One region of the Streptomyces sp. NPDC041713 genome, then DNA from elsewhere that is predicted to be linked to it. Evidence: riboswitches for the same ligand, from Rfam matches in the RefSeq annotation. Region 1 holds a riboswitch; each other region holds the start of a gene.
The links. Region 1 has a riboswitch for cobalamin ahead of ACZ6CV_RS34845 (energy-coupling factor ABC transporter permease). Riboswitches for the same ligand answer to the same signal wherever they lie in the genome.
Positions count from the first base shown of each region.

Region 2: it holds a riboswitch for cobalamin, as region 1 does, so the genes downstream of both, cobN (cobaltochelatase subunit CobN) here and ACZ6CV_RS34845 (energy-coupling factor ABC transporter permease) in region 1, are expected to answer to the same signal.
Region 3: it holds a riboswitch for cobalamin, as region 1 does, so the genes downstream of both, ACZ6CV_RS02485 (ABC transporter substrate-binding protein) here and ACZ6CV_RS34845 (energy-coupling factor ABC transporter permease) in region 1, are expected to answer to the same signal.
Region 4: it holds a riboswitch for cobalamin, as region 1 does, so the genes downstream of both, ACZ6CV_RS04650 (cobalamin biosynthesis protein) here and ACZ6CV_RS34845 (energy-coupling factor ABC transporter permease) in region 1, are expected to answer to the same signal.

Region 1 is NZ_JBVIZY010000018.1:99,097-106,321, reverse strand. Features, by position in the region: gene ACZ6CV_RS34850 (diacylglycerol/lipid kinase family protein) at 1-1,098, shown strand, start outside; cobalamin riboswitch at 1,204-1,387, shown strand; gene ACZ6CV_RS34845 (energy-coupling factor ABC transporter permease) at 1,418-2,143, shown strand; gene ACZ6CV_RS34840 (energy-coupling factor ABC transporter substrate-binding protein) at 2,140-2,547, shown strand; gene cbiQ (cobalt ECF transporter T component CbiQ) at 2,554-3,303, shown strand; gene ACZ6CV_RS34830 (energy-coupling factor ABC transporter ATP-binding protein) at 3,300-4,214, shown strand; gene ACZ6CV_RS34825 (endo alpha-1,4 polygalactosaminidase) at 4,281-5,156, opposite strand; gene ACZ6CV_RS34820 (TIGR01777 family oxidoreductase) at 5,321-6,331, shown strand; gene ACZ6CV_RS34815 (cytochrome P450) at 6,378-7,225, opposite strand, start outside.
Region 2 is NZ_JBVIZY010000006.1:272,307-279,531, forward strand. Features, by position in the region: gene ACZ6CV_RS20675 (amidohydrolase) at 1-116, shown strand, start outside; gene cobN (cobaltochelatase subunit CobN) at 145-3,753, opposite strand; cobalamin riboswitch at 3,790-3,921, opposite strand; gene ACZ6CV_RS20685 (cobalamin biosynthesis protein CobG) at 4,029-5,408, shown strand; gene ACZ6CV_RS20690 (precorrin-8X methylmutase) at 5,405-6,046, shown strand; gene ACZ6CV_RS20695 (precorrin-2 C(20)-methyltransferase) at 6,043-7,225, shown strand, end outside.
Region 3 is NZ_JBVIZY010000001.1:579,879-587,103, reverse strand. Features, by position in the region: gene ACZ6CV_RS02510 (YceI family protein) at 171-827, shown strand; gene ACZ6CV_RS02505 (hypothetical protein) at 976-1,416, shown strand; gene ACZ6CV_RS02500 (metallophosphoesterase) at 1,367-2,200, opposite strand; gene ACZ6CV_RS02495 (ABC transporter ATP-binding protein) at 2,386-3,198, opposite strand; gene ACZ6CV_RS02490 (FecCD family ABC transporter permease) at 3,195-4,196, opposite strand; gene ACZ6CV_RS02485 (ABC transporter substrate-binding protein) at 4,325-5,350, opposite strand; cobalamin riboswitch at 5,447-5,631, opposite strand; gene ACZ6CV_RS02480 (VOC family protein) at 5,708-6,208, opposite strand; gene ACZ6CV_RS02475 (AraC family transcriptional regulator) at 6,205-7,074, opposite strand.
Region 4 is NZ_JBVIZY010000001.1:1,051,259-1,058,483, forward strand. Features, by position in the region: gene ACZ6CV_RS04645 (cobyric acid synthase) at 1-1,411, opposite strand, end outside; gene ACZ6CV_RS04650 (cobalamin biosynthesis protein) at 1,408-2,364, opposite strand; cobalamin riboswitch at 2,475-2,614, opposite strand; gene ACZ6CV_RS04655 (hypothetical protein) at 2,760-2,984, opposite strand; gene ACZ6CV_RS04660 (inorganic phosphate transporter) at 2,997-4,292, opposite strand; gene ACZ6CV_RS04665 (class II aldolase/adducin family protein) at 4,585-5,295, shown strand; gene ACZ6CV_RS04670 (alpha/beta hydrolase family protein) at 5,362-6,498, shown strand; gene ACZ6CV_RS04675 (hypothetical protein) at 6,555-7,225, shown strand, end outside.

The DNA of each region.
Region 1 (7,225 bases):
CGGGGCCGCTCCGCCGCCGGCGCTCTCATCGGCGTCGGGGCCGCGTTGCTCACCTGCCGCTGGTGGCCCGTGAAGCCCGCGGCCGCGGCGGCCGCAGCCCCGCCGCGCCGGCCGGCCCCCGCGCTCAAGGACGGCCAGGGCCTGCACGTGGTCGTCAACCCGTCCTCCGGCGTCGCCTGGAGCAGGGACGCGGCCGACACGCTGCGCACCCTGCTCCCCGAAGCATCGATCACCGTCTTCGAACCCGGTGACGACCTGGTGGCCCTGCTCGACGCGGCCGCGCAGCGCGCCGTCGCGGACGGCGGGGCGCTGGGGGTGTGCGGCGGCGACGGCACCGTCAACGCGGGCAGCGTCACGGCGGCACGGCACCAAGTGCCCCTCGCCGTCTTCCCCGGCGGCACCTTCAACCACTTCGCCGTGGACCTCGGCAACGTGACGCTCGAAGACGTCACCCGCGCCATCGGGTCCGGCGACGCCGTCACCTCCGACGTGGGACGCGCCTCCGCCTACCAGCAGCCCGGCGCCGCCACCGGAGACGTACCGGACGCGCCCACCGCGGAGATCGACGCCCGCGGCGAACAGCAGCTCTTCCTCAACACGTTCAGCATCGGCGTCTACTCGGACCTGGTCCACGCCCGGGAGCGGCTCGAGAAGCGCATCGGCAAATGGCCCGCGCTCGTCATCGGCCTCGCCAAGGTCCTGGCGACGGGCACCCCGCTCTCCGTGGTCATCAACGGTCGGCCGCGCCGCATCTGGCTGCTCTTCGCGGGCAACGGCATCTACCACCCGGCCGGCTTCGCCCCGACCTACCGCACCCAGCTCGACGACGGACTCCTCGACGTCCGCGCCGTGGAGGCCGGCACTCCGCTGGCCCGCACCCGGCTGCTCCTCGCCGTCCTCACCGGAACCCTGCACAACTCCCGTGTCCTGACGACCGCCCAGGTGCGCAGGCTGGAGCTGGAGGTCGTGGAGGGGGACCCGCACCTCGCCTACGACGGTGAGGTTACGGACACCACGTACCAGCGGCTCGTCCTCGACAAGCTCCCCAAGGCCCTCACCCTGTACCGGCCCGCCGACCAGGACCAGTGGCTGCGCTGACGCACGCTCCGCACGACCTCTGAGCAGGGGCGTACGCGGTGGTACACGCGCTCCGTGTGCCACCGCCGCAACCGGTGCGCAAGTTGTCAGCAGATCAGTTGCGCACTAATGTCGCCACGCCTTGGTGAACGGGAAATCCGGTGTGATGCCGGTGCGGCCCTCGCCACTGTGATCGGGAAGTCCGGCTCCAGCCCTCGCGGCAGCCACTGGGTGCTCACGCACCCGGGAAGGCGGAGTCCGGTCGGTACGACCCGTCAGCCAGGAGACCGGCCAAGGCGCGTTGTCCATCCACGAGGTGCTGGAGAGGGTCTGCCGAGCCATGCACATAGCCGAGGGTTTCCTCCCACCGGCGCACGCGATCGCCTGGGGCGTAGCGTCCGCGCCGTTCGTCGTCCACGGAGTCCGCTCCCTGACCCGTGAGGTCAAGGAACACCCGGAGAGCACCCTGCTCCTCGGCGCCTCCGGGGCCTTCACGTTCGTCCTGTCCGCGCTGAAGATCCCGTCCGTCACGGGCAGTTGCTCGCATCCGACGGGAACCGGGCTCGGAGCCATCCTGTTCCGGCCGCCCATCATGACGGTGCTGGGCACCATCACCCTGCTCTTCCAGGCCCTGCTGCTCGCCCACGGCGGGCTCACCACCCTGGGCGCCAACGTCTTCTCGATGGCGATCGTCGGCCCCTGGGCCGGATACGCGGTCTACCGGCTCCTCAAGCGGTTCGACGTCCCGCTCATGGTCGCCGTGTTCTTCGGGGCGTTCGTCGCCGACCTGTCCACGTACTGCGTCACCAGCGTCCAGCTGGCGCTCGCCTTCCCCGACCCCAGCAGCGGGTTCCTCGGGGCCCTCGGCAAGTTCGGCGGCATCTTCGCCGTCACGCAGATCCCGCTGGCGATCAGCGAGGGGCTGCTCACCGTCCTGGTGATGCGGCTGCTCGTGCAGTCCAGCAGGGGCGAGCTGACCCGGCTCGGCGTGCTGCTGCAGCGCAAGAGCACGCCGGACGTGACGACGACCACGACCAAGACGGAGACGGGGGCCAGCGCCCGATGAGCCGGAACGCGAAAATCAACATCCTGCTGCTCGTGGTGGTCGCCGCGCTCGCGGTGCTGCCCGTGGCCCTCGGGCTCGGCGACGACGAGAAGGAGCCGTTCGCCGGCGCCGACGCGCAGGCCGAGACCGCGATCACCGAGATCAAGCCGGACTACAAGCCGTGGTTCTCACCGCTGTACGAACCCCCCTCGGGGGAGATCGAGTCGGCGCTCTTCGCCCTGCAGGCGGCCCTGGGCGGCGGTGTCCTCGCGTACTACTTCGGACTGCGCAAGGGGCGCCGCCAGGGCGCGGAGCAGGCGCTGGCGCAGGAGGCGGACGCGGAGCGGCCCACCGGCGTGCCGGCCGGTGCGTCCGACGCTCCGGTCGCCGCGGAGGGCAGCCGGTCCGGGACCGGGCAGGCCTGACCCGGCGTGCTGCCCATCGACGCGGCGGCGCACAGCAGTCGCTGGCGCCGCCGGCACCCCGTGGACAAGGCCGTGCTCGGGCTCGGCCTCACGGTCCTCGCCATCTCGCTGCCGCCCTGGCCGGGCGCCGCGCTGGTGCTGGCCGCGGCGCTCGTCCTGCTGCTCGGACCTGCGGGCGTGCCGCCCCGCAAACTGTGGCGCGCCTACCGCGTGCCGCTCGGCTTCTGCGTCACCGGCGCCCTCACGCTGCTCGTCCAACTGGGCGGCCCCGAGGGCTTCGTGACGCTCGCCGACGGAGGCCCGGCGCGCGCGGGCGGACTGCTCCTGCGGACCTCCGCGGCCTCGCTCGGCGTGCTGCTGTTCGCGTTCACCACACCGATGTCGGACCTGCTGCCCCGGCTGGTGAAGGCAGGTGTGCCCGCACCGGTCGTGGACGTGGCACTCGTCACGTACCGGATGAGCTTCCTGCTCCTGGATTCCATGAGCCGGATCCGGCAGGCGCAGGCCGCCCGGCTCGGCCACACCACCCGCGCCGCCACCTGGCGCTCCCTCGCCTCGCTCGGCGCCACCGCGTTCGTGCGGGCCTTCGACCGGGCCGGCCGGCTGCAGGCCGGGCTCGCCGGACGCGGCTACGACGGCACGCTGCGGGTTCTCGTCCCCGAAGCCCGGATCTCCCGGCCCTTCGTGGCGGCCGCAGGCGTCCTCCTCGCGGGCCTGGTGGCCCTCACCTTCGTACTGGAAAGGTTCCTGCCATGACCGAGCCGAGGGCTCTTCGCGAGCCGGGCGCCCGCGGCGGGCCGGGGGAGCCCCTGGTCGCTCTGCGCGGCGCGTCCTACGCGTACGAGGACGGGCCCACCGTGCTCAGCGGACTGGACTTCGACGTCGTCGAGGGCCGCGCCCTGGCGCTGCTCGGCCGCAACGGCAGCGGCAAGACGACCCTCATGCGCCTGCTCAGCGGTGGACTGCGCCCCGCCACGGGCGGGTTGACGGTCGACGGCGTACCCGTGACGTACGACCGCAAGGGCCTGACCCGGCTGCGCACCACCGTCCAGCTGGTCGTGCAGGACCCGGACGACCAGCTCTTCGCCGCCTCGGTCGAGCAGGACGTGTCGTTCGGGCCGCTCAACCTCGGCCTGCCCGACGCCGAGGTCAGGGCCCGGGTGGCCGAGGCGCTCGCGGCGCTCGACATCGTCGCCCTCGCCGATCGGCCCACCCATCTGCTCTCCTACGGCCAGCGGAAGCGGACCGCCATCGCCGGCGCCGTGGCGATGCGGCCCCGCGTCCTCGTCCTCGACGAGCCGACCGCGGGACTGGACCCCGACGGCCAGGAACGCCTCCTCGTCACCCTGCGGCAACTGCGGGACGCCGGGACCACCGTGGTGATGGCAACGCACGACGTCGATCTGGCCCTGCGCTGGGCCGACGACGCGGCGCTGCTGACCCCCACCGGGGTGCGGACCGGGCCGGTCACCGAGACGCTGGGCCGGCGGGACCTGCTGGCGCAGGCCGGGCTGCACCTGCCGTGGGGCATCGCCGTCGGCGAGCTGCTGCGGGCGCACGGCCTGCCGGCCGGGGCGGGCGACGGGCCGCGCACGGCGGAGGAGTTGGCCGCGCTCGTGGGGGCGGGGGTGCCGGGCGCGCCGACGGGCCGAGCGGCGGAGAGCTGACCCCGGCCGCCTTCACCGGCAGCCCGGATCGGTCAGCACCCCGGATCGGTCGGCAGCCCGGATCGCTCAGCAGTGGCGGTACACGTAGCCGTTCTCGCCGGCGGGCCGGACGTCGCGGTCGCGCAACGTGATCGAGAGCTTCTTGCCCCAGGTGCGGCACGCGGCGTCGAAGTCCTTGGCCACGTACTCGATGTCGAAGACCTTCCCGTCGTACGCGGACGCGAAGTCGGGGCACTCCTTGTAGTGGGCGCACTCCTCGGTCACGGCGAAATCGAAGCCGATGTGTTCGCGCCGGTCCAGGAGGTCGGTGGTGTTCTTCTGCGCGACGGCCAGGCCCTGGCCGTGGGCGCGCCGGGCGAGCAGCCGGGCGAAGGCGGCCGCGTCGTCGGGGGTGAGCAGGCCGTCGGAGCGCTCGTAGGAGTCGAGGTTGTCGGGCTCCACCGCGTCGTAGCCCGCCGTGGCGCAGCCGTCGATCCACTTGCCGACGATCTCGGCGAGCGCCGCGCGCTTCTTCGCCGTGGAGATGTCGAGCAGGGGCTCCTGCCAGTCCTCGTCGACGACCGTCCGCCCCTCGTCGTCGCGGAGCAGCAGACGGGGGTGCTCGCGCTGCCACCAGCGCGCCGCCTTCTTGCCGGGCTGGGCCTGGAAGGCGTTGACGTAACAGATGTTGTAGCGGCCCGCGGCGGGCTCGGCGGCGCGGTCGCGCGAGACGGCGCGGACCTTGGCCGGGGGTGGGTAGGCGCCGCCCAACTGGTAGTCGAAGCGTGCGTCGACGGGCGGCTGCCGGACCTCGCCCCGCGCGGCGGTACCGCGCTCGGGATGCCCGGAACGGCCGGAGCCGCCGGCTGAGCAGCCGGCGACGAGTGCGAGGAGCAGGACGCCGCCCAGACCCACCCGCACGGACCGCCGCGCTCCGATATTTCTGCTGATACGCCACTTGATCCCGATCACCGGGCCAGGATCTCAGTACGTGGCTCCGCCCTCCGCGCCGGGCCTCGCTTCGACCCATGTCCGGCCAAACCAAGCCCGGGTGCGGCGTCCGCGCACGAACGGGCGCGTCGTAGGCTCGCCGTACGAGGTCAGGCGTCGCGTCACGGGAGGCCCCAGTGAAGATCGTGCTGCCAGGAGGGACCGGTCAGGTGGGCGGCGTGTTGCGTCGAGCACTGACCGCTGCGGGCCACGAGGTCGTGGTCCTGACCCGACGCCCCCGCCGGGACGGCGAACTTCCTTGGGACGGCCGCGCTTTGGGCCCATGGGCGGAAGCGGTTGACGGCAGTGACGTCGTGATCAACCTTGCGGGGCGCAGCGTCAGCTGCCGCTACACCGAAGAGAACCTCCGCGCCATGATGGACTCGCGTGTGGACTCCGCGCGCGTCGTGGGTGAGGCGATCGCCGCCGCCCGCAAGCCGCCCCGGGTCTGGCTCCAGATGAGCACCGCCACCATCTACGCCCACCGCTTCGACGCGCCGAACGACGAGGCCACCGGCGCGATCGGCGGAGACGAGCCCGGCCTCCCCGGCTACTGGTCCTACAGCGTCGACATCGCGCGGAACTGGGAGCGGGAGCAGGAGCGTGCCGCGACGCCGGACACCCGCAAGGTGGCCCTGCGGTCGGCGATGGTCATGAGCCCCGACCGCGGCGGCGTCTTCGACTACCTGCTGTGGCTGGCACGGCTCGGCCTCGGCGGTCCGGTCGCGGGAGGCGCGCAGTACGTGTCCTGGATCCATGACCGGGACTTCGTCCGCGCCGTGGAGTTCCTGATCGAGCGGGAGGAGATCGATGGGCCGGTCAATCTCGCCGCTCCCGGGCCGCTGCCGCACCGGGAGTTCATGCGCGCGCTGCGCGGAGCGTGCGGCATGCCGGTCGGGCTGCCCGCGACGAGGTGGATGGCCGAAGTCGGCGCCTTCGTGCTCCGCTCCGACACCGAACTCCTCCTCAAGAGCCGGCGGGTGGTGCCCGGGCGGCTGATGGACGCCGGGTTCACCTTCGACCACGGCACCTGGCCACAGGCAGCGGCCGACCTCGTACGGCGGGCGCGCCGAGAACGGTCCCGGCCCGGCTCCCCCACCCGCTTCCGCCGGACCGACCGCGGGCTCGGTCACCCCCGGCGCGGCTGATTCCGCCTCTTCCCCCTCGCGGACTCGGACGCCGACGTGGTCACGGTCACGGTCGCCAAGTGACCGGCAGGGAGAGGGGGCCGCGGATCATCGTGCGCTGCCGGAAGGGAACCTCGTCGGCGGGCACGGTGAGGCGCAGGCCGGGGAAGCGGTCCAGTACAGCGTCGAGCAGCAACTCGAGTTGCATACGGCACAGGACGGCGGCCGTGCAGTAGTGCGACCCGTTTCCGAACGCCATGTGCGCGCCGGCGTCCCGGTCGACGTCGATCCGGTCGGGGTCGGTGAAGACGGCCGGGTCGCGGTTGGCGGCCAGGTAGGACACGTAGACGGGATCCCCCGCGCGTACCCGGATGCCGCCGATCTCGACGTCCTCCAGGGCGATGCGCGGCAGGCCCACGGCGGTGCGGTGGGGGATGTGGCGCAGGAGTTCGTCGATGGCGGCGGGGCGGGACGCGGGGTCGTCACGCACCCGGTCCATCAGGTCGGGCCGGGTCATCAGCAGGTAGAACATCTGGCCGCTGTTGTTGGTCAGCGCCTCGCCGCCGATCTGCAGGGGGCCCGCGACACTGATCGCCTCTTCCTCGGCGAGCTCGCCGTCGCGCACCGCCGCACCGAGCCGCGACAGCACGTCGTCCCCGTCCCGCCGGTCGCGGATGGCCTGCGCGATCCAGCCGAACAGGCCCTTCTTGGCACGCTCGGACGCCTCGGCGCCGCCCGCGGTGGAGATGATCTCCCGTGTCCACTCGTGCACCTTGCGTCGCTCGTCGGAGGGAACTCCCATCACCTCGCAGACGACGGAGATCGGGAACGGCTCGAGGACCCGCTCGATCAGGTCGGCCGGAGGGCCGTCCTTCGCCATGGCATCGACGAGTTCATCGAGGATCGCCGCGGCGC
Region 2 (7,225 bases), on a different contig from region 1:
CCTCGAACCACTCGCCGTCCTTCGCGCCGCTGGTCGAGCCGACGCTCACCACCGGCGTCACCGCGCTGACGACGGCCGCGCTGGCCTGGCTGGACGGCGGCCGGCCGGCGCGGTGACGGCCGGCCGCCGGGGCGGGCGAGGGGCTCAGCCCTCGTCCTCCAGGTTGCCCTCGGTCTCCAGGTAGGCCTGGCGCAGCGCTTCGAGCACCGCCGGGTCCGGCTTCGCCCACATGCCGCGCGACTCGGCCTCCAGGAGGCGCTCCGCGATGCCGTGCAGCGCCCAGGGGTTGTTCTCCTGGAGGAACTGACGGTTCGTCGGGTCGAGGACGTACGTCTCGGTGAGCTTGTCGTACATCCAGTCGGCGACGACGCCCGTCGTGGCGTCGTACCCGAACAAGTAGTCCACGGTCGCGGCGAGTTCGAAGGCGCCCTTGTAGCCGTGGCGGCGCATCGCCTCGATCCACTTGGGGTTGACGACGCGCGCGCGGAACACCCGCGAGGTCTCCTCCACCAGCGTGCGGGTGCGGACCGTCTCGGGGCGCGTGGAGTCGCCGATGTACGCCTCCGGGGCGGTGCCCCGCAGCGCGCGCACGGTCGCCACCATGCCGCCGTGGTACTGGAAGTAGTCGTCCGAGTCCGCGATGTCGTGCTCGCGGGTGTCGGTGTTCTTCGCGGCCACCGCGATGCGCTTGTACGCGGTCTCCATCTCGGCGCGCGCCGGGCGTCCTTCGAGCCCGCGGCCGTACGCGTAACCGCCCCACACCGTGTACACCTCGGCGAGGTCGGCGTCGGTGCGCCAGTCGCGGGAGTCGATGAGCTGCAGCAGACCGGCGCCGTACGTGCCGGGGCGGGAGCCGAAGATGCGGGTGGTGGCCCGGCGTTCGTCGCCGTGCTCGGCCAGGTCGGCCTGGGCGTGGGCGCGGACGTGGTTGCGGTCGGCGGGCTCGTCCAGGGAGGCGGCGAGCCGTACCGCGTCGTCGAGCAGGCCGATGGTGTGCGGGAACGCGTCGCGGAAGAACCCTGAGATGCGCAGCGTCACATCGATGCGCGGGCGGCCCAACTCCTCGTACGGGATGGCCTCCAGGCCGGTGACGCGGCGCGACGCGTCGTCCCAGACGGGGCGGACGCCGAGCAGCGCCATGGCCTCCGCGACGTCGTCGCCCGCGGTGCGCATCGCGCTGGTGCCCCACAGGGACAGGCCGACGGAGGTGGGGTACGCGCCGTTGTCGGACTTGTACCGCTCCAGCAGGGAGTCGGCCAGCGCCTGGCCGGTCTCCCACGCGAGGCGGGACGGCACGGCCTTGGGGTCGACCGAGTAGAAGTTGCGGCCGGTCGGCAGGACGTTGACCAGGCCGCGCAGGGGAGAGCCCGAGGGGCCCGCCGGGACGAAGCCGCCGTTCAGGGCGTGCACCGCGTGGTCGAGCTCGGCGGTGGTGCCTGCGAGGCGCGGGACGACCTCGCGGGCCGCGAACTCCAGGACGGCGGCGACCTGTTCACCCTGGTCGGTGGGGAGCGCGGCGAGGTCCCAGTCCGCGTCGTCCATCGCCTGGACCAGCGCGCGGGCCTTCTCCTCGGCCTCGTCGGCGCCGGTGCGGGTCGCCGCGGACTCGTCGAGACCGAGGGCCTCGCGCAGACCCGGCAGCGCGGTGGTGCCGCCCCAGATCTGGCGGGCCCGCAGGATCGCGAGGACGAGGTTGACGCGGTCGGCGCCCGCCGGGGCGGCGCCGAGCACGTGCAGACCGTCGCGGATCTGCATGTCCTTGATCTCGCAGAGCCAGCCGTCGACGTGCAGCAGGAAGTCGTCGAAGCCGTCGTCGTCCGGACGGTCCTCAAGACCCAGGTCGTGGTCGAGCTTGGCGGCCTGGATGAGCGTCCAGATCTGCGCGCGGATCGCGGGCAGCTTCGCCGGGTCCATGGAGCTGATCTGGGCGTATTCGTCGAGGAGTTGCTCCAGGCGGGCGATGTCGCCGTAGGAGTCGGCGCGCGCCATCGGCGGCACCAGGTGGTCGATGAGCGTGGCGTGCACACGGCGCTTGGCCTGCGTGCCCTCGCCCGGGTCGTTGACCAGGAAGGGGTAGATCAGCGGCAGGTCGCCGAGCGCGGCGTCCGGGCCGCAGGCGGCGGAGAGCCCCGCGTTCTTGCCGGGCAGCCACTCCAGGTTGCCGTGCTTGCCGAGGTGGATCATCGCGTCGGCGCCGAAGCCGCCGTCGGACGCGGCGGCCGCGATCCAGCGGTATGCCGCCAGGTAGTGGTGCGACGGCGGCAGATCCGGGTCGTGGTAGATCGCGATCGGGTTCTCGCCGAAGCCGCGCGGCGGCTGGATGAGGATGAGCAGATTGCCGCGGCGCAGGGCGGCGAGCACGATGTCGCCCTCCGGGTCGCCGCCGTCGCCCACCCGGGACCGGTCCAGGAACATCTCGCCGGGCGGCGGCCCCCAGTGGCCCTCGACGGACGCGCGCAGCTCCGCGGGGAGCGTCGCGTACCAGCGCTTGTAGTCGGCGGCCGGGATGCGCACCGGGTTGGCGGCGAGCTGCTCCTCGGTCAGCCACTCCTGGTCGTGGCCGCCCGCGTCGATCAGCGCGCGGATCAGCTCGTCGCCGTCGCCGGAGACCAGGCCGGGGATGTCGGCCTCGGGCCCGAAGTCGTACCCCTCGGCGCGCAGCCTGCGCAGCAGCGCCACGGCGGAGGCGGGGGTGTCGAGGCCGACCGCGTTGCCGATGCGGGAGTGCTTGGTCGGGTACGCGGACAGGACCAGCGCGAGGCGCTTGTCGGCGGCCGGGATGTGCTTCAGGCGGGCGTGCCGCACGGCGATGCCGGCGACGCGGGCCGCGCGCTCGGCGTCGGCCACGTACGCGGGAAGCCCGTCCTCGTCGATCTCCTTGAAGGAGAAGGGGACCGTGATGAGGCGGCCGTCGAACTCCGGCACCGCGATCTGGCTCGCGGCGTCGAGCGGCGAGACGCCCTCGTCGTTCTCCTCCCAGGCGGAGCGCGACCCGGTCAGGCAGAGCGCCTGCAGGATCGGCACGTCCAGGCCGGACAGGGCGCCCGCGTCCCACGACTCGTCGTCGCCGCCCGCGGAGGCCTCGGCGGGCCTGGTGCCGCCGGCCGCGAGGACGGTGGTCACGATGGTGTCGGCGGCGCGCAGCGCGTCGATCAGCTCCGGCTCGGGGGCGCGCAGCGAGGCCACGTACAGCGGCAGCGGGCGGGCCCCGGCGTCCTCGATGGCGCCGCACAGGGCGTCCACGAAGGCGGTGTTGCCGCTCATGTGGTGGGCGCGGTAGTAGAGCACCGCCACGGTCGGGCCCTCGACGTCCGCGCGGGCCGTGCGCTCCAGCGGGCCCCAGGACGGGGCGGGCGCGGGCGGCTCGAAGCCGTGGCCGGTGAGCAGCACGGTGTCGGAGAGGAAGCGGGCCAGCTGCTCCAGGTTGGCGGGGCCGCCGTGCGCCAGGTAGGCGTGCGCCTCGGCGGCGATGCCGACCGGCACGGTGGAGGACGCCATCAGCTGGGCGTCGGGTGCCTGTTCGCCGGTGAGCACGACGACCGGGAGGCCGGTGGCGATGAGCTGGTCCAGGCCGTCCTGCCAGGCGCGTACGCCGCCGAGGAGGCGTACGACGACGAGGTCGACGCCGTCGAGCAGGGCGGGCAGCCCGGCGAGGTCCAGGCGCGAGGGGTTGGCGAACCGGTAGTCGACCGGGCCTCCCGCCGCGCGGGCGCTGAGCAGGTCGGTGTCGGAGGTCGACAACAGCAGAAGCATGCGGGCGCAGGCCTTCCTCGGGGTGTCCGCGCCCCGGGTGGTCGTATGGACGGCGGGAGTTCCTGGCTCACCCCACGGGTGGGGCTCACAGTGGCGGGACCGCGCCGGATTCGCACCGGGCTTCCTCCCTCGGGTCCTGGTGGACCCACGCCGTCGCTGGCGTCGACGGACTTGGCAGCCCGCCGCCTGCATAGTAAGTCCTGCCCGCCGCGAGCGGGGCGGCCACCTGCCGGGACGGCCCGTCTCGGGAGGCGACCGGCCGGATCGGCGTGGGTATGCTCGCCGCCATGCCGCCCACCCGAACCCCCTCCCCAGACCAGGGCGAATCCCCCATACGTGACCGGGGTGACGCCTGCCCCGGAGCACTCCGCCTGCACCTCGCCGACGACGGCCGCCTGGCCCGACTCCGGTTGCCCGGCGGCCTCTTGACGGCCCGTCAGGTCGAGGTGCTCGCCGATGTGGCGGAGCGCCTGGCGGACGGCAACCTCAGCGTCACCTCGCGCGGCAACATCGAGCTGCGCGGGCTCGGGGAGACCTGCGGCGGCGAACTCTCCCGACTGCTCGCCGATGCGGGCCTGCTGCCCTCGGAACGGCACGAACGCGTCCGGAACGTGGTGGCGTCCCCCCTGGCCACGACGGACGGACTCGGCCACGCCGACGTGCAGTTGTGGGCCCGTGAGCTGGACGGACTCCTCTGCGGCGCGGAGTGGACGACACAGCTCTCCGGCCGCTTCCTGTTCGTCCTGGACGACGGCCGCGGAGATGTGGCCGGACTGGGCGGCGATGTGACCTTGATCGCAGAATCGGGGGGTACGGCGGTCGTACGGGTCGGGTCGAGTGCCCTCCGCGTCACCGCATCCGACGCACCACGGGCGGCCCTGGCCGCAGCCGAAGCCTTCCTGACCGCGGCCCACGAGGCGGGCAACGGCGCGTGGCGGGTACGGGAGCTGCCGCCGGGGTGGGACGTGGACGTGGCGGGGGCGTTGGAGGGGGCGGGGGTTGCGGCGACGGCCACCGCTGAGGCACGGGTCGGCACCTTGGGCGTGCCGGTCCCCACCGCTGAGACACCCGTCGGCCCCGCGGGCGCGCCGGTCGCCACCCCGGACGTACCCGTCACTGGTCCGCCCGTACCCGTCACCGGCCCGCCCCCACCCGGTGTTCACGGGCGGGCCGTCCTCGTCAATGCCCCCCTCGGGCGGGTGGGCGTCGACGCATGGCGGGCCTTGCTGCCGTTGCCCGGTGGCGAGCTGCGGGTCACGCCCTGGCGTGGCTTCGTGCTGCCCGGCTTCGCCGACGACGGGGCCGCCCGGGAACGGCTGGCCGCGCTCGACGGCGCCGGATACCTCACCACCCCCGACTCGCCGTGGCTCGGCGTCGGCGCCTGCACCGGCCGCCCCGGCTGCGCCAAGTCCCGCGCCGACGTCCGCGCGGACGTCGTACCGGGCCCCGGCGGGCTTCCCGTCCACTGGTCCGGCTGCGAACGGCGCTGCGGGCACCCGCACGGCGACTGGGTCGACGTACTCGCCACCGGCGAAGGACGGTACGAGGTCACGGTGCACGCCCCCGGCGAGGAACCCGCACGCGTCACCGGCAGGACCCTGACCGAGACGGTCACCACCGCACGTACCACCCCGAAAACCACGGCCACGAGATGAGCGAGAGCACAGTGTTCGACTACGAGAAGGACGGCGCGGCGATCTACCGCGAGTCCTTTGCCACCATCCGCGCGGAGGCGGACCTCGAGGGCCTGCCCGCCGACGTCAGCCAGGTCGCGGTCCGGATGATCCACGCCTGCGGGATGGTCGACCTTGTGCGCGACCTCTCGTACAGCCCGCGCGTGATCGCCGACGCCCGCAAGGCGCTGCGCGACGGCGCGCCGATCCTGTGCGACGCGAACATGGTCGCGAGCGGCGTCACGCGCAAGCGGCTGCCCGCCGGCAACGACGTGATCTGCACCCTCGCCGACCCGTCCGTGCCGGACCTCGCGGCGCGCCTCGGCACTACCCGCAGCGCCGCCGCCCTCGAACTCTGGCGCGACCGCCTCGAAGGGTCGGTCGTGGCCATCGGCAACGCTCCCACCGCCCTCTTCCGCCTCCTGGAGATGATCGAGGAGGGCGCGCCCCGCCCGGCCGCCGTCCTCGGCATCCCGGTCGGCTTTGTCGGCGCCGCCGAGTCCAAGGACGCGCTCGCGGCCCACCACGCGGGCCTGGAGTACCTGGTCGTACGGGGACGTCGCGGCGGCAGCGCGATGGCCGCGGCGGCGATCAACGCGATTGCGAGCGAGGCGGAATGAGCGGCGTGCCCACCGGACAGCAGCAGCCGCAGGGCCGCCTCTACGGGGTCGGGCTCGGCCCCGGCGACCCGTCCCTGATGACGTTGCGCGCCGCCGAGGTGATCGCGGCGGCCGACGTCGTCGCGTACCACTCGGCGCGGCACGGCCGTTCCATCGCCCGCTCGATCGCGGCCGCGCACCTGCGCGCCGACCACATCGAGGAGGCGCTGGTCTACCCCGTCACCACGGAGCGGACCGACCATCCCGGCGGCTACCGTGGCGCGCTCGACGCGTTCTACGAGGAGGCCGCGGCCCGCCTCGCCGGCCACCTCGACGCGGGCCGCACGGTCGCCGTCCTCGCCGAGGGCGACCCGCTCTTCTACGGCTCCTACCAGCACATGCACAAGCGCCTCGCGCACCGCTACCCGACCGAGGTGATTCCCGGCGTCACCTCGGTGAGCGCGGCGGCGGCCCGCCTCGGCGAGCCGCTCGTGGAGGCCGAGGAGGTGCTCACGATCCTGCCGGGCACGCTCCCGGAGGAGGAGCTCGCGGCGCGCCTCGCGGCGACGGACTCGGCGGTCGTCATGAAGCTGGGCCGCACGTTCGGCAAGGTGCGCGGCGCGCTGGAGAGCGCGGGCCGCCTCGACGAGGCGCGCTACGTCGAGCGGGCCACCATGGCGGGCGAACGCACCGGCCGGCTGGCCGACGTGGACCCGGAGTCGGTGCCGTACTTCTCCGTGGCGGTGCTGCCGAGCCGGGTGGCGCCGCTGACGGGCGGGCCCGCGCCGGAGCCGGTCGCGGAGCGGTGCGGAGAGGTCGTGGTGGTCGGCACCGGACCCGCGGGCCCGCTGTGGCTGACCCCCGAGACGCGCGGCGCGCTCGCCGCCGCCGACGACCTGGTCGGCTACACCACGTACGTCGACCGGGTGCCGCACCGCCCCGGCCAGCGCCGGCACGGCTCCGACAACCGGGTCGAGTCCGAACGCGCGGAGTACGCACTGGAGTTGGCGCGGCGCGGGCGACGGGTGGCCGTCGTCTCGGGCGGCGACCCCGGCGTCTTCGCGATGGCCACGGCGGTCCTGGAGGTCGCCTCGCAGGACGCGTACGAGGACGTCCCCGTACGGGTGCTCCCCGGGGTGACCGCCGCCAACGCGGCCGCCGCCCGCGCGGGCGCCCCGCTCGGCCACGACTACGCCACGC
Region 3 (7,225 bases), on a different contig from region 1:
TCACGCCCCGTGACGTTCGGCCGTCCCCTCGTGCATCCACATCATGTTGATCCTGTGCATCTTTGCCGTCGGCCGCATGGAAGCCGGACGAGGCCGCCCATCTTGCTGGGTGGCCTCGGCGCACTCCGTGATAGCACGGAGTGATCGCTTCCGAAGGAAGGTACGGCCTCATGGGCATCTTCAGCCGTCGCCAGACCGGCACCACCGAGCGGGCGCCGGGCGGTGGTCTCGGCACGCTCGATCCGCAGGCCGCGGGGGGCGACGCCGCTCTCGACCCCGCCCTTCGCTCGCTGGAGGGGCAGTGGACCATCGACCGGCCGCACAGCCGGATCGGGTTCTCCGTGCGGCACGCCATGGTCACCACCGTGCGCGGCGCGTTCGCCGATTACGACAGTGCCCTGTACTTCGACGGTGCGCAGCCCTCGCGTTCGCGGGCCGAGCTCACCATTCGTATCGCCAGCGTCGACACCGGGGTCGAGCAGCGCGACGCGCATCTCGTCGGCACCGACTTCTTCGACGCGCGCCGCTATCCGGAGATGGTCTTCCGCTCCACCGCCACCATCCACGACGGTGGGGAGACCTTCCGGATGGCGGGGGATCTCACCATTCGCGAGGTCACCCGGCCCGTCGAGCTCCAACTCGACTATCTGGGCTCGGTGGTGGACCCCTTCGGCTTCGAGCGGGTCGGCTTCGACGGGACCACCACCATCGACCGCACCGACTGGGGACTCGTCTACAACCAGCGGCTCGCTGCGGGCGGCACCATGGTGAGCGAGAAGGTGCGACTTCAGTTCGACATTTCCGCCGTTCGGGCCACGGACGTATAGCGGGGCGGGCCACGGACGTATAGCGGGGCCGACCACGTCCGTGCGGCGGGTCCGTCGGCGGTAATTTGTCTCCGGTTCCCGGATTTCCCGTAATCCCCTTGGAGGCGCTGTGGTTCGCGTATCGGCGGCAGCCGGAGGACTCGCTCTGGTGGCCGCCACGTGCGGTTACGTGACCATGGGGCCCTCCGGCGGGCCGGAGGAGGCGATTCCTACGCTCTTTCTGACGCAGGAACTGGCGTCCACCGCCTCCTCTGAGTCCTCCGGCGCGCATGACGGGCAGCTCGCCAACCGCTTCGTCGTTCGGGACCGTTCCGGGGCGACGGTCGGCGGCGCCTACGAGTCGTGCGTCAAGGGGCTCGTCGGGGGGCGAGCACTCACCGCGTACTGCTCCGGGATCATCGAGATCTCTGGGAAAGGGAAGATCGCCTTCCAGGCCTCCCGGTCGGTCACGGACGGGCCCGGTGCGAAGCAACCCGTGGTCACCGGAGTCGTCACCGGGGGAACCGGCGCCTACGACGACGCCGGCGGGGAGATGGACCTCACCCCGCCTGGCTCCGACGCCGACCCGTGGGTCGCCGAGTTCCGGTGAGCGGTACCGGGCGGAAGTGCGTCGTCAGGCGGCCCCCCTCGTCCAGGACGTGGAACGCCACCGACGGGGGCAGGTCGCGGTGCACGTGGTGCGACGGGTCCGTCCGGTGCTCCCACGGGAGGCGCAGCGTGGAGACCACTCCGGGGGCCACGAGCAGCGGGCGGCCGGCGAACGTCGTCGCCGCCGGCGTGTGCGCGTGGCCCGCCAGGAACGCCGTGACGTTCGGGTGGCGCGCCGTCAGGTCGGCCAGGCGGTCCTCGTCGAGCTGGCGGATGCCGTCCACGTACGGCGTGTTGAGCGGGACCGGCGGGTGGTGGAAGGCGACCAGGACCGGGCGCGTGGGCGGGGTGTCGGCGAGGAGGTCCGACAGCCAGGTCAGCGTCTCGTCCTCCAGTCTGCCGTGGTCCTCGCCGGGGACGGACGTGTCGCACAGGGCCAGGACGAAGCGGTCCGTGGCGTGGGAGCTGTTGATCGGCCTCGTGTGCCCGCTCGCGCCACCGGGTTCGCCCAGCAAGTGCTCGCGGTAGGCGGGGCGTTCGTCGTGGTTTCCGGGGCAGGTCAGCAGGGGGTGACGGGACGTCAGGAGTTTGCGGGCAGCCTCGTACTCGGACCGGGTCGCGTGGTCGGCGATGTCGCCGGTGACGATCACCGCGTCCAGGTCGTACGGGAGGTCGTTCAGGTAGTCCATGACGGCGCGGGTGCGGGCGACGCTGCGGCCGGCGTCGGTGGCGGCGGTGTCGAGGTGGGTGTCGCTCAGGTGGGCTATCACGGAGGGCAGTGGCATGCCCCGAATCTATGGGGCAGGCAGGGGCGGGGTGGAGAGCCAACCGTCGGCCTTTGGCCTGCTTGCTGCGGGGTGCGTGCCACCATGGGTTCGTCCCGGGGTGCCTGCTGCCCCGGGTTCGTCCCGGGGTCCCTGCTGCCCCGGGTTCGTCCCAAGGCGCGTGCCACCCCGGGTTCATCCCGCCCTCAGCCCCGCAGGAACCGCACCGAAGGGCGGCCCGCCCCCGCGTCCGCCTCCTGGGTCACCACCGCCCGCACCCCGTACACCTCGGCGATCAGCTTCTCGGTGATCACCTCGGCCGGGGTCCCCGCCGCGTACGCGGCGCCGTCCTTCAGGATCAGCAGGTGGTCGCAGAACATCGCCGCCAGGTTGAGGTCGTGCAGCGCGATCACGCTGGTGACCGGGAGCTCCGCGACCAGGGACAGCAGGTCCAACTGGTGCTGGATGTCCAGGTGGTTGGTGGGCTCGTCGAGGAGGAGTTCGCGGGGTTCCTGGGCGAGCGCGCGGGCCAGCTGGACGCGTTGGCGCTCGCCGCCGGACAGGGTGTGCCAGGCCTGCGCGGCGCGTTCGGTGAGCCCCGTGCGCGCCAGCGCCTCGCGCACCGCCCGCTCGTCGTGGGGCGTCGGCGCGGACCACGCGCGGCGGTGCGGGATGCGGCCCAGGCGTACGACGTCCCGTACGGTCAACTCGACCTGGGTGGTGGCGTGTTGCTCGACCACGGCGATGCGGCGCGCCACCGCGCGGCGGCCCGTGTCGGCCAGCGTGCGGCCGTCCAGGGTCACCACGCCGGAGGCCGGGGCGAGGACGCCCGCGAGGATGCGCAGGAGCGTGGACTTGCCGGATCCGTTGGGGCCGAGGAGTCCCACGGTGGCGCCGTCGGGCGGGGCGAGGCTGACGCCGTCGACCACCAGGCGGCCGCCCGCCTCCCGGCTGACGCGGTCGGCGCGGACACCCGTGTGCGGGCCCGCCCTTTCCGTGCGCACCAGGTCGTACGTCACGACACCCTCCGCGTCCGGTACAGCACCGCCACGAACGCCGGTACGCCGATGAGTGACGTCACCACGCCGACCGGGACCTCCTGCGGGTCCAGGGCCGTGCGGGCCAGCGTGTCCACCCAGACCAGGAAGACCGCGCCGGCCAGCGCCGTGACCGGGAGCAGCCGGGCGTGCCCGGAGCCGACGAACGCACGGGCCGCGTGCGGCAGGACCAGGCCGACGAAGCCGATGGCGCCCGCCGAGCTGACCAGCGCCGCCGTCAGCAGCGCCGTCGTGCAGAGCAGGATGATCCGGGTGCGGGCCACCCGGACGCCCAGCGTCGCCGCCGCCTCCTGCCCGAACGCGAACGCGTCGAGCGTACGGGCGTGCGCGAGGCAGACCAGCAGCGTCACCGCGAGCACCGCGGCGCACAGCCACACGTCGGTCCAGCCGATTCCGCTGAGGGAGCCGAGGAGCCAGAACAGCACGCCCCGCGTGGTCTCGGCGTCGCCCGCCGTGAGGATCACGAACGAGGTCAGCGCGGAGAAGAGCTGCATCGCGGCGACGCCGGACAGGACGACCCGGTCCGTGGTGTCGCCCAGGGTGTGGCTCAGGAGCAGCACCAGCGCGAACGAGCAGAGCGCGCCGACGAAGGCGCCCGCCGAGACCGACACCGCTCCCCCGCCGACCCCGAGGACGACAACCGCGACCGCTCCCGTGGACGCCCCGGAGGACACCCCGAGGACGAAGGGGTCCGCGAGCGGGTTGCGGAGCAGGGACTGCATGACGGCTCCGCAGACCGCGAGGCCCGCGCCGCAGACCACGGCGAGCAGGGTGCGGGGCATCCGCAGGTTCCAGACGATGCCGTCCCTGATCGGGGTGAGCGGGGTGTCGCCGAGGCCGAGGTGGGCGGCGACGGTCGACCACACGTCGGGCACGGAGATGTCCGCGGGTCCGATGGTGACGGCCACGGATACGGACAGGACGAGCGCGGCGACGCCCGCCGCCCAGAGCAGACCCAGGCGGACGCGGGCGGGGGCGGATACGGGAACGGGGGCGGCACCGGCACCGGCACCCGCACCCGCACCCGCACCCGCACCCGCACCCGCACCGGGAGTGGAGTCCGTGCCCCGCGCGGTCTCGCTCGCCGTCACGTGGCGAGCCCGAACTTCCGCAGGCCCGCCGCCACTTGTTCGATGCCGTCGACCGTACGGACCGTGGGGTTCATCGCCTGGCCGCTGAGCAGGACGTACCGCTTCTTCCTCACCGCGGTGAGGTTCTTCATCGCCGGGTTGGTCTCCAGGAACCTGATCTTCGCCCGCGCGCTCTCCGCCGACTGCGACTTGCGCGTGAGGTCGCCGAGGACGAGCACGTCGGGGTCGCGGTCGGCGACCGTCTCCCAGTTGATCTGCGGCCACTCGTCGTGCGTGTCGTCGAAGACGTTCTTCGCGCCGAGTTCGCGGGTGATGATGCCGGGGGCGCCGCAGCAGCCCGCCATGTACGGGGCGTCGGAGTTGGCGAACCAGTACAGGAGACGCGTGTCGGACGCGTCGATGTCCTTCGTCGCCTTCGTGACCCGGCGCTTCATGTCGGCGATCAGCTTCTCGCCGCGCCGCTCGACGTGGAAGACCTTCGCGAGGTCGCGCACCTCGCCGTAGACCGTGTCCATGGTGAGGGTCCGCACGCGCTTGCCGTCGCCGGCGCCGTCGTTGTCCTTGCCCGCGCAGTCGCTGGGCGAGACGTAGACGGGGACGCCGAGTTCGGTGAACTTCGCGCGGTCCGCGACCCCGCCCTTGCCCACGGTGAAGAGGAAGGAGGCGCTGACGAAGTCCGGCTCCTTGTCGAGGACCTTCTCCAGCGAGGGGTAGCGGTCGGAGAGCCGCTCGACCTTGGCGTTGTCCTTCGCCAGGTTCTTCAGGACCGGGTCGGTCCAGGTGCCGGTGCCTGCCATCCGGTCGGCGAGGCCGAGCGAGAGCAGGATCTCCGTGGAGCCCTGGTCGAGGGAGACGGCCCGCCGCGGCGGCGCCGTGACCTTCGCCTCCTTGCCGCAGGAGGTGACCGTGACCGGATAGCCGTCGGCGCTCCCGCCCCCGGCGCGTCCGGACCTGCCCGCCGAGCCGTCCCCGCACGCGGTGAGCGCGAGCAGAGCGGCGCAGAGGAGGGCGGACAGGCGCACGGGCGCGGATATACGGGCTGTCGAGGACACGTGATCCCTTGGGTCTCGCGGCTCATACGCGGAGCCTGGCCTGCGTCACGACCTCCGCCGCCCGGTGTGCGGACGGAGGCGCCAGCAGGTCTTCGGACTCGGGATCGACCGGGCGGGGCGCCTTCCCGGGCGTCCTGAGACGCCCAGTGGCCGTTGCCCCGCCCGTCCCCCTCACCGCTGCGCGTCAGTTCCGGATTCGCACCGGATTCCCTGGCCCAGGTGTGGGTTTGACTGGCTTGCGCAAGTTATCACGCACCCTCACGCGCTCGTTCCGGCCGTCGGTCCCGGTTCGATCCGGCTTCGACAAGGGCGTCGGTCCGGCTTCAGTCAGGCCGTCGGCGCCGGGCGCGGCTCGCCGCGATACGTGCCGAAGGACCAGCGGTTGCCCTCAGGATCGGCGATGCCGAACTCCCGGCTGCCGTACGGCTTGTCCTCGATCTCGGTGGTGATCTCCACGCCCGCCGCGGTGAGGCGCCGGTACAGCGCGTCCACCTCGGCGGTGACGATGTACGCGCCCGCGCCGCCCGGCTTGCCGCAGGTGGCCGCGGACTCCGGGTCGTACGAGCCGAGCATGATGCCACCGCCTTCCGGCCAGTCGAGCTGGGCGTGGGCGACGCGGCCCTCGTCCTCGTAGACGGCCGTGCGCAGGAAGCCGACGGTGCCGACGAGGAAGTCGATCAGTGCGGGGGCGTCCGTGGCCTGCACGCCCGGCCAGATGGCGGGGGCGGGGGTCACGCGGGTGTCAGGGGTGGCAGGGGTGTCAGAGGTGTCCAGCCGCTGTTCCGGCCGGCTGTTCGGTGTGTTCGGTGTGCTCGGTGTGGTGTTCATGGCTTCGAGTCTTCGCCTCCACCATGGGCCCCGGCTTGGATATTCCGGCACTCTTCGGCCAGCCAGCGGGTGGGGCTGGCCCCCGTGTACTGCCGGAAGTCGCGGACGAGGTGCGAGTGGTCGTAATAGCCCGTGTCGGCCGCGACCCGGGCGAGGTCGGGCCGGTCGCCCGCCGCGACGGCCCGGGTCACGGCGGCCTTCGCGTGCTGGAAGCGCATCAGGCGGGCGGCCTGCTTCGGGCTGAGTCCCGTCTCGGCGCGGAACAGCGCGGTCAGCCGGCGCTCGCTCAGCGCGACGTGCCGGGAGAGTCCGCCGAGCGTGCCCGCGCCGCGGTGCCGGGCCAGCCACGCCCAGGCCTCGCCGACCTCGGGCCGTACGGACCCCGCCGCGCGGTCGTCGGACGCGAGCCGGCGCAGATAGCCGGAGAGGAGAGCGAAGCGGTCCTCCCAGCGGTCCAGCTCGCAGAGCCGCTCGCGGACCTCGGCCGCGCGGGCGCCGAACACGTCGGTGCCCGCGACGACGAGCTGTCCGGTCAGGTCGGCCGCGGGCACGCCGAGGAGCGCGCGGGCCGCGAGGGGGTGCACGGCGAGCTGGATGCCGGCCTCGTGCTCGGGCTGGACGACGTAGGCGGGGCTCTGGTGTAGGCCGCCCACCACGATGTCGGTGCGCGCCGCCTCCGGTCCCGTGGCCCGGTCCGGGGAGTCGCCGGTGGCGATGGGGCCGTCGAGGGAGAAGATCACCGTCAGATACGGCGACGGCAGGCCGCGGTGCAGGGCGGGGCGCTGCCCGGTGGTGCGGTAGCCGACCGCCGAGACGACCATGCCGTCGAGCCGCGGCGCGGCCCGGACGAACTCACGGGTGCCCATGGGTTCAGTATGCGCGGCGGAGTCCGACCGGTCGCGGCGCACGCCCCCGCGCCCCGGGGCCCACGCCCCCACGGCCCACGGCCACCCCGCACCCGCACCCCGCATCGGCGCCCCCCGTGCCTACCCCTGTTCATCTCCCGCATGCCCCCGC
Region 4 (7,225 bases), on a different contig from region 1:
GGTCGCCGAGCAGGTCGAGCTGTTCCTCGCGCAGCGTCCCGAAGGCGGTGTCCGGCGCGGGCACGAAGCGGCGCCCCGCCGCGCGGGCGACCTCGGTGAGGAACCGGCGCCGGAACGCGTCGCTCTCCAGCGACCCGTGCCAGTGCGTGCCCCACACCTCGCCGACCCGGCAGCCGTCCAGGAACGGCTCGCCGCCCAGCACCTCGGCGACCCCGTGATGGATCTCGTACCCCTCGACGGGCTCGCCGAGTGCCTCGCCCACCGGCCGGGCGAGGGTCTTCTCGCGGGCGAACCGCACCCGTACCGGCAGCAGCCCGAGGCCGTCCACGGAGCCGGCCCGCGACTCGACGTCGTCCTCGATGTGCTCGCCGAGGACCTGGAAGCCCCCGCAGATCCCGAGCACGGGACGGCCTTCGGCGGCGCGGCGCGCGAGGGCGTCCGCGAGGCCGCGCTCCCGCAGCCAGGCCAGCGCCCGTACGGTCCCGCGGGTGCCCGGTACGACGACGAGGTCGGCGTCGACGAGCTCCTCGGCCCGGTCCACGAACCGCACGACGACGCCCGGCTCGGCGGCCAGCGCGTCCACGTCCGTGAAGTTGGACATCAGCGGCACCGCGCACACCGCGACCCGCAGCACGTCCTCGCCGACCGGCGGGGCGACCACGGACTCCCGTACGGCGCCGCGCAGGGAGACCCGCAGCCCGTCCTCCTCGTCGATGCCGAGCCCGTGCTGGAACGGCAGCACCCCGAAGGTGCGCCGCCCGGTGAGCCCGAGCAGCATGTCCAGCCCCGGTTCGAGGAGGGAGACGTCACCGCGGAACTTGTTCACCAGATAGCCCGCGACGAGCTCCTGGTCGGCCGCGCTCAGCAGCGCGGTCGTGCCGAAGAACGAGGCGAACACCCCGCCCCGGTCGATGTCCCCGACCACCAGGACGGGGAAACGGGCGGCGCGCGCGATGCCCATGTTCACGATGTCGGTGCGCCGCAGGTTGATCTCGGCGGGGCTGCCCGCGCCCTCGCAGATGACGGCGTCGTACGTGCTGCGCAGTTCCTCCAGGCAGCCCACGACGGTGTCCAGCAACTGCGCCTGCCGCCCCCCGTGGTAGCCACGCGCACTCATCTCGCCCACCGGCTTGCCCATCAGGACGACCTGGCTGGAGCGGTCGCCGCCCGGCTTGAGGAGTACGGGGTTCATCAGCGCGGTCGGCTCGACGCGGGCGGCCTGCGCCTGCATGGCCTGCGCCCGGCCGATCTCCGCGCCCTCGCGGGTGACGAAGGAGTTGAGGGACATGTTCTGCGCCTTGAACGGCGCGACGGACACGCCCTTGCGGGTCAGCCACCGGCAGATGCCGGCGGTGACGACGCTCTTCCCGGCGTCCGACGTGGTCCCGGCGACCAGCAGTCCACCGCTCATGCTTTCCCTCTCCCTGACGTCGCCGACCGCAGCGCCCAGCGGGCGCCCACCACCGCTCCCAGGGCGAGCAGCCCGACGCGCCGGGACAGCCTGGCGGCCCGGTCGATGTCGGCCACCCGCACCTCGCGCCCCTCCCCGTTCAGCACCGGCCGGTGCTCGATCCGCCCCCCGTACGAGAGCGTCCCCCCGAGCCGGACGCCCAACGCCCCGGCGAAGGCGGCCTCGACGGGTCCTGCGTTGGGGCTCGGATGCTTGCCCGCGTCCGCGCGCCAGGCGCGCAGGGCCCCGCGCGGCGCGTCCCCGGCGAGCGCCGCGAGCCCCGCGGTCAGCCGCGCCCCCGGCCACCCGAAGACGTCGTCGAGCCGGGCGGAGGCCCAGCCGTACCGCCGGTAGCGGGCCGATTTGTGTCCCACCATCGCGTCCAGCGTGTTGACGGCCCGGAAGGCGACGAGGCCGGGCACCCCGGCGAGCGCGCCCCACACGAGCGCCCCCACCACCGCGTCGGAGGTGTTCTCGGCGACGGACTCCACCACGGCCCGCGCGATGCCGTCCGCGTCCAGCGCCTGCGGGTCCCGCCCGCACAGATGTGGCAGCCGCTCCCGTGCGACCTCGATGTCCCCGGCGGCCAGCGCCCCGCCGACGGCCCGCGCCTCCCGGCCGAGCGAGGTGCCGCCGACGACGGCCCAGGTGGCGGCGGCGGTCAGCGCGACGGATCCGGCACGTGAACGGCGTACGAGCGTGGTGGCCAGGGCAGCGGCACCCGCCGCGCCCCCGGCGCACACCACGGTGTGCAGCGCGCCCCAGCCGCGGTGGTCGCGCCAGAGGGCCCGTTCGACGGCGGCGGCGGCACGGCCGAACGCGGCGACCGGGTGGCCCCGGCGGGGATCGCCGAGCAGCAGGTCGCCGAGGAGGCCGGCGGCGGCGCCGTACGCGAAGTCGCGATCGGCACGCACGGGGTCAGCCCGTCGCCGCGCTGAGGAGCGAGCTCGTACTCAGAGGGAAGGGCGGCACCGGGCGGCCGAGCATGGCGATATGTCCTCACTCAGGGTGTCCGCGCCCTGGTTCGACGTGATCGGCGGCGAGAGTTCCTGGCTCGCGGGGAGGGACTCCCCGGTGACAGTGGCGGGACCGCGCCGGATTCGCACCGGCTTCCTCTTCTGCCGCCGTGGTTGGCCCCGGCAGTCCACCACGGCCCGCGAAGGCCCGTCAACTCGCCGTTGACCTGCGGCGGGAGAGTGTGTTGGGGCCCACACGCGGCGCCTGCACGCGGGGTCCGCGCACGCGCGTGGGGCGCGGAGCGTCCGTACGCTCCGCGCCCCACGAGGAAAGGCTGCCGTCGGGCGACGCCTCAGGCGACGATCAGGAAGATGCCGTACGCCACCGCCGCCGCGCAGAGCGCGAAGCAGGCGTACGCGCCGGTGCGCGCCAGGGCCGCGGAGCCACCGGCGGAGGCGGCCGCCGACTCCTGCTTGGAGAGGCCGACGATGCCGAGGGTGAACAGGCCCACCAGGGCCACCGTCACCGCGAGGCTGACTCCGAACACGGAGCCGAGAGCTGCCCAGTCGATGCTCATGCTGGTCTGTCCTTACACGGTCGCGGGCCGGGCGGGGTCCGCCATGGCGCCGGTCGTGGTGGTGGTCGGGGCCGAGACGGTGGCCTTGACGGGAGCGCCCGGCAGGACGGAGGCGGCCATCGCGCCCGCCGGGGGCGGGGTGACGGCGGCGATCGCGGTGGTCACGACGCCCGCGGGCTCGGCGGCCGGGGTGTCGCCGGAGCGGATCTCGTCGTCCGTGACGTTGGTGTGGTCCACCGAGTTGCGGCGGGACAGGACCCAGATGACGCTCGCCCCGGCGATCAGGAGGGCCGCGGTGACCGCGACGCCCCAGGGGCCCTGCTTGGTGAGGAACTCGGCGCCCGCGCCGACCAGACCGGCGGCCGGCAGGGTCAGGCCCCACGCGACGAACATCCGGGTGGCGGTCGACCAGCGGACCACGCCGCCCTTGCGGCCGAGGCCCGCGCCCATCACGGCGCCCGAGCAGACCTGGGTGGTGGAGAGGGAGAAGCCGATGTGCGAGGAGGCGAGGATCGCCGTCGCGGCGCTGGTCTGGGCGGCGAAGCCCTGCTGCGGCGCGAGGTCGGTCAGGCCCTTGCCCATCGTGCGGATGATGCGCCAGCCGCCGAGGTAGGTGCCGAGCGCGATGGCGACACCGGCCGAGACGATGACCCACATCGGGGGGTTGGCGCCGGGGTTCAGGACGCCGCCGGTGATCAGGGCGAGCGTGATGATGCCCATGGTCTTCTGCGCGTCGTTGGTGCCGTGGGCCAACGAGACGAGTCCCGCGGAGGCGATCTGGCCCGCGCGATAGCCCTTGGCGGTGGCCTTCTGGTCGGTGTTGCGGCCGATCCGGTACGTCAGGCGGGTGGCCAGCGTCGCGGCGATGCCGGCCACCAGCGGGGCCGCGACGGCCGGGATGAGGATCTTGGTGACGACGGTGCCGCCGTTGATCGACGACCAGCCCATCGACATGACCGCGGCGCCGATGAGGCCGCCGAAGAGTGCGTGGGAGGAGCTGGAGGGCAGGCCCACCAGCCAGGTCAGCAGGTTCCACAGAATCGCGCCGACGAGCGCGGCGAAGATCACCTCTGTCTTGAGGCCGTCCTCGTTGACGATGCCGCCGGAGATCGTCTTGGCGACCTCCACGGAGAGGAAGGCGCCGACGAGGTTGAGCACGGCGGACATGGCCACCGCCGTCTTGGGCTTGAGAGCGCCGGTCGAGATGGTCGTCGCCATCGCGTTGGCTGTGTCGTGGAAACCGTTCGTGAAATCGAACACGAGAGCGGTGACGATCACGATCCCGAGGAGAAGCGTGATGTGTTCCATTTACCCAGGCTTCTGTTGGACGTCAGTGGCACAAGGAACGTAGGCAATCCGGGTGAACGGAAAGTGAACTGGGCCGGGCGGTGCGGTGACCCAAAGCGGAGTGCCCTTGCTCCGGGTAGGACAGGTGTTTGAGATCGACTGTACGGAGCGGTGCCGGGCGACCCGCAAACCGACCGGAGTGTCGGGCTCCGCCATCCGGCGGCGCACCCCGCACGGACCGACCGCCCGCCCCCGGCCCCCCGGGCCGGCGCCCACCGTTGAAGAGATCCAGATCACCCGGCAGGATCCCCGCATGACTGAGCAGCGGCACACCGATGCCACCGAGGACACCGGCGGCACTGACGGGGCGGCGACGCGCGACGCGATCGGCCGGGCCTGGGAGGAGCTGGTCGCGACGGCCCGCAGGACGGTGACGGACGGCCTGGTCGTCGGCACCTCCGGCAACGTCTCCGTGCGGGTCGGCGACACCGTCCTGGTCACCCCGACCGGCGTCCCGTACGACCGGCTGCGCCCCGAGGACGCCGTCGGCGTCGACCTCGAAGGACGCCAGGTGCTCGGCGATCTCACGCCCACCAGCGAACTCCCCATGCACCTCGCCCTCTACCGCGCCACGGACGCGCGGGCGGTGGTGCACACCCACGCCGTGCACGCCACGGCCGTGTCGCTGCTGGTCACCGAGGTCCCCGCGGTCCACTACATGACCGCCGCCCTCGGTGGCCCGGTGCGCGTCGCGCCCTACGCGCTCTACGGCACCGAGGAGCTGGCGAGCGCCATGCTCGGCGCCCTGCGCGAGCGCACCGGATGCCTGCTCCAGAACCACGGAACGGTCACCTACGGATCCGGCCTCGCCCAGGCGTACGACCGCACCGCCCAGCTGGAGTGGATGTGCCGCCTCTGGCTCACCGCCGCCGCCCTCCCCGGCCGCACCCCGGCCCTCCTCTCGCCGGACCAGCTGCGCGAAGCGGAAGGCAAACTGAAGGGGTACGGACAGTCGGCCAACTGAGCTGTTCGCTCACCCCGCGGGCACCGCCCACTGGCTTCGCGGGCCTCGCCCCCGGACACTGGGACGGTGCGCCCAGCCAAAGCGACGGCAGCGGCCGTCACCGCAGTCACAGCCGCCCTCGGGACGGCCGCAGCCGCCATCGCGGCGGGCCGGTTCGCCAGCGACGCCGCCCTCAAGGCGCCCGTCGGCCGCCCGCTGCCGACCGAACCCCGTCTGACCGTGCACGCCACGGCCGCGGGCCAGGTCACCCTGACCCGCGCCCTCGCGAGCCGCCGCCCCGGCCGATACGGCCTGAGCGGCCCCGGCACCCACGCGATCGTCGGCCCCGTCCTGGACGCCGCCCCGCACGAGGCCGACACGGTCGTACGCCGCCTCGAAGCCGTCACCCACGGCTCCCTGGACCCCGGCGCGCGCGTCTGGCTCACCCCACAGGTCCACGTGGGCGACCCGCGCTCCGCGCTCGGCATCGATCACGAGGACGTCGTCGTGCCCGGCGAACTCGGCGCCCTGCCCGCCTGGTTCGTGCCCGCCGCCCGCGACACCTGGGTCATCACGGTGCACGGCCTCGGCACCACCCGCGAACACCCCATGGTCGTGATGGACTTCCTGCGCCGGCTGCGGGTCCCCGTCCTGGACATCGCCTACCGGGGCGACCCGGGCGCGCCCCGCTCCCCGGACGGCCTCGGGCACCTCGGCGAGACCGAGTGGCGCGACCTCGACGCCGCCATGCGGCACGCCGTGCGCAACGGCGCCGGGCGGATCGTCCTGCACGGCTGGTCCACCGGCGCCGCCATGTGTCTGCACGCCGCCGCCCACTCGGCGCTGCGCGACCGCGTCAGCGGACTCGTCCTCGACTCCCCGGTGCTGAACTGGGAATCCACCCTGCGCGCCCTCGCCGGCGCCCGCCGCACCCCCGGACCGCTCCTTCCGCTTGCGGTCCGCGCGGCCCAGGGGCGCACCGGGCTGCGCGGCGACCGCATCCTCGCGGCGGCCGGCGCCGGGATGCCGAAGGTCCCGACCCTCCTCGTGCACGGCCCCGACGACGTGGTCGCCCCCTGGGCGCTCTCCCGCCAACTGGCCGCCCGGCGCCCGGACCTGGTCACCCTGCACACCGTGCCGGACGCCCCGCACGGCGCCATGTGGAACGCCGACCCGAAGGGGTACGAAGAGGTGCTGCGGCGCTTCCTCACGCCCCTGGTCTGAGCCCCGCACCCGCATTCCGTTTGGGTTTTCGGACCGTCAACAGGAAGACTGTTCCCGTGACGTCCCGTACCCCGCGCGACTCCAGGCTCCGACTTGTCCGCGCGCCCTACCCGAGGGCCGAAGAGCGAGGAGAGGCCCGGCGCGACGCAACGCGCCCCCTCTCGGCCGCCCCCGGCGCGATGAGCAACCGCCGCACGCGCCGCCCCGCGCCCCGGCCACCCGAGGGCACACCCGCCCCCGCGGAGCTGGCCGGAGCGGCGCGCGCCCGGCTCGCCGACGCCGCGCGGGTCGCCCGCTGGGCGGACGCCGCGCTGCGCCCCGGCCCGGACGGCGCCCCGGGGACGCCCGACGGCAAGGGCACGCTCTCCGACGCCACGGCCGAACGGGCCGCCGCCGAGCTGGGCCTGACCGCCGCTCAGATCCGCGCCGACTGGGACACCGCGCGCCTCGCCGGCCTCGTCGAGGTGCACGGCGACGTCGCCCGCCCCGGCTGGCGGCTGCGCGTCTGGGACCGCGACGACACCGCCGTACTGCGCGGCTGGGTCGCCCTCTTCGACGCCTGGTCGCTGGCCCACCCGGCGCCGGACGACCTCGCCCCCGCGGCCGTCGCCGAGGTCGTCGAGGCCATGCCGCAGGTCCTCTCGCTGCTCCAGCTGTCGGCAGGACCCGTGCCCGTACCGCAATTGCTCGACCTCCTGGACCAGCGCGTCACCGAACTGCGCACCGA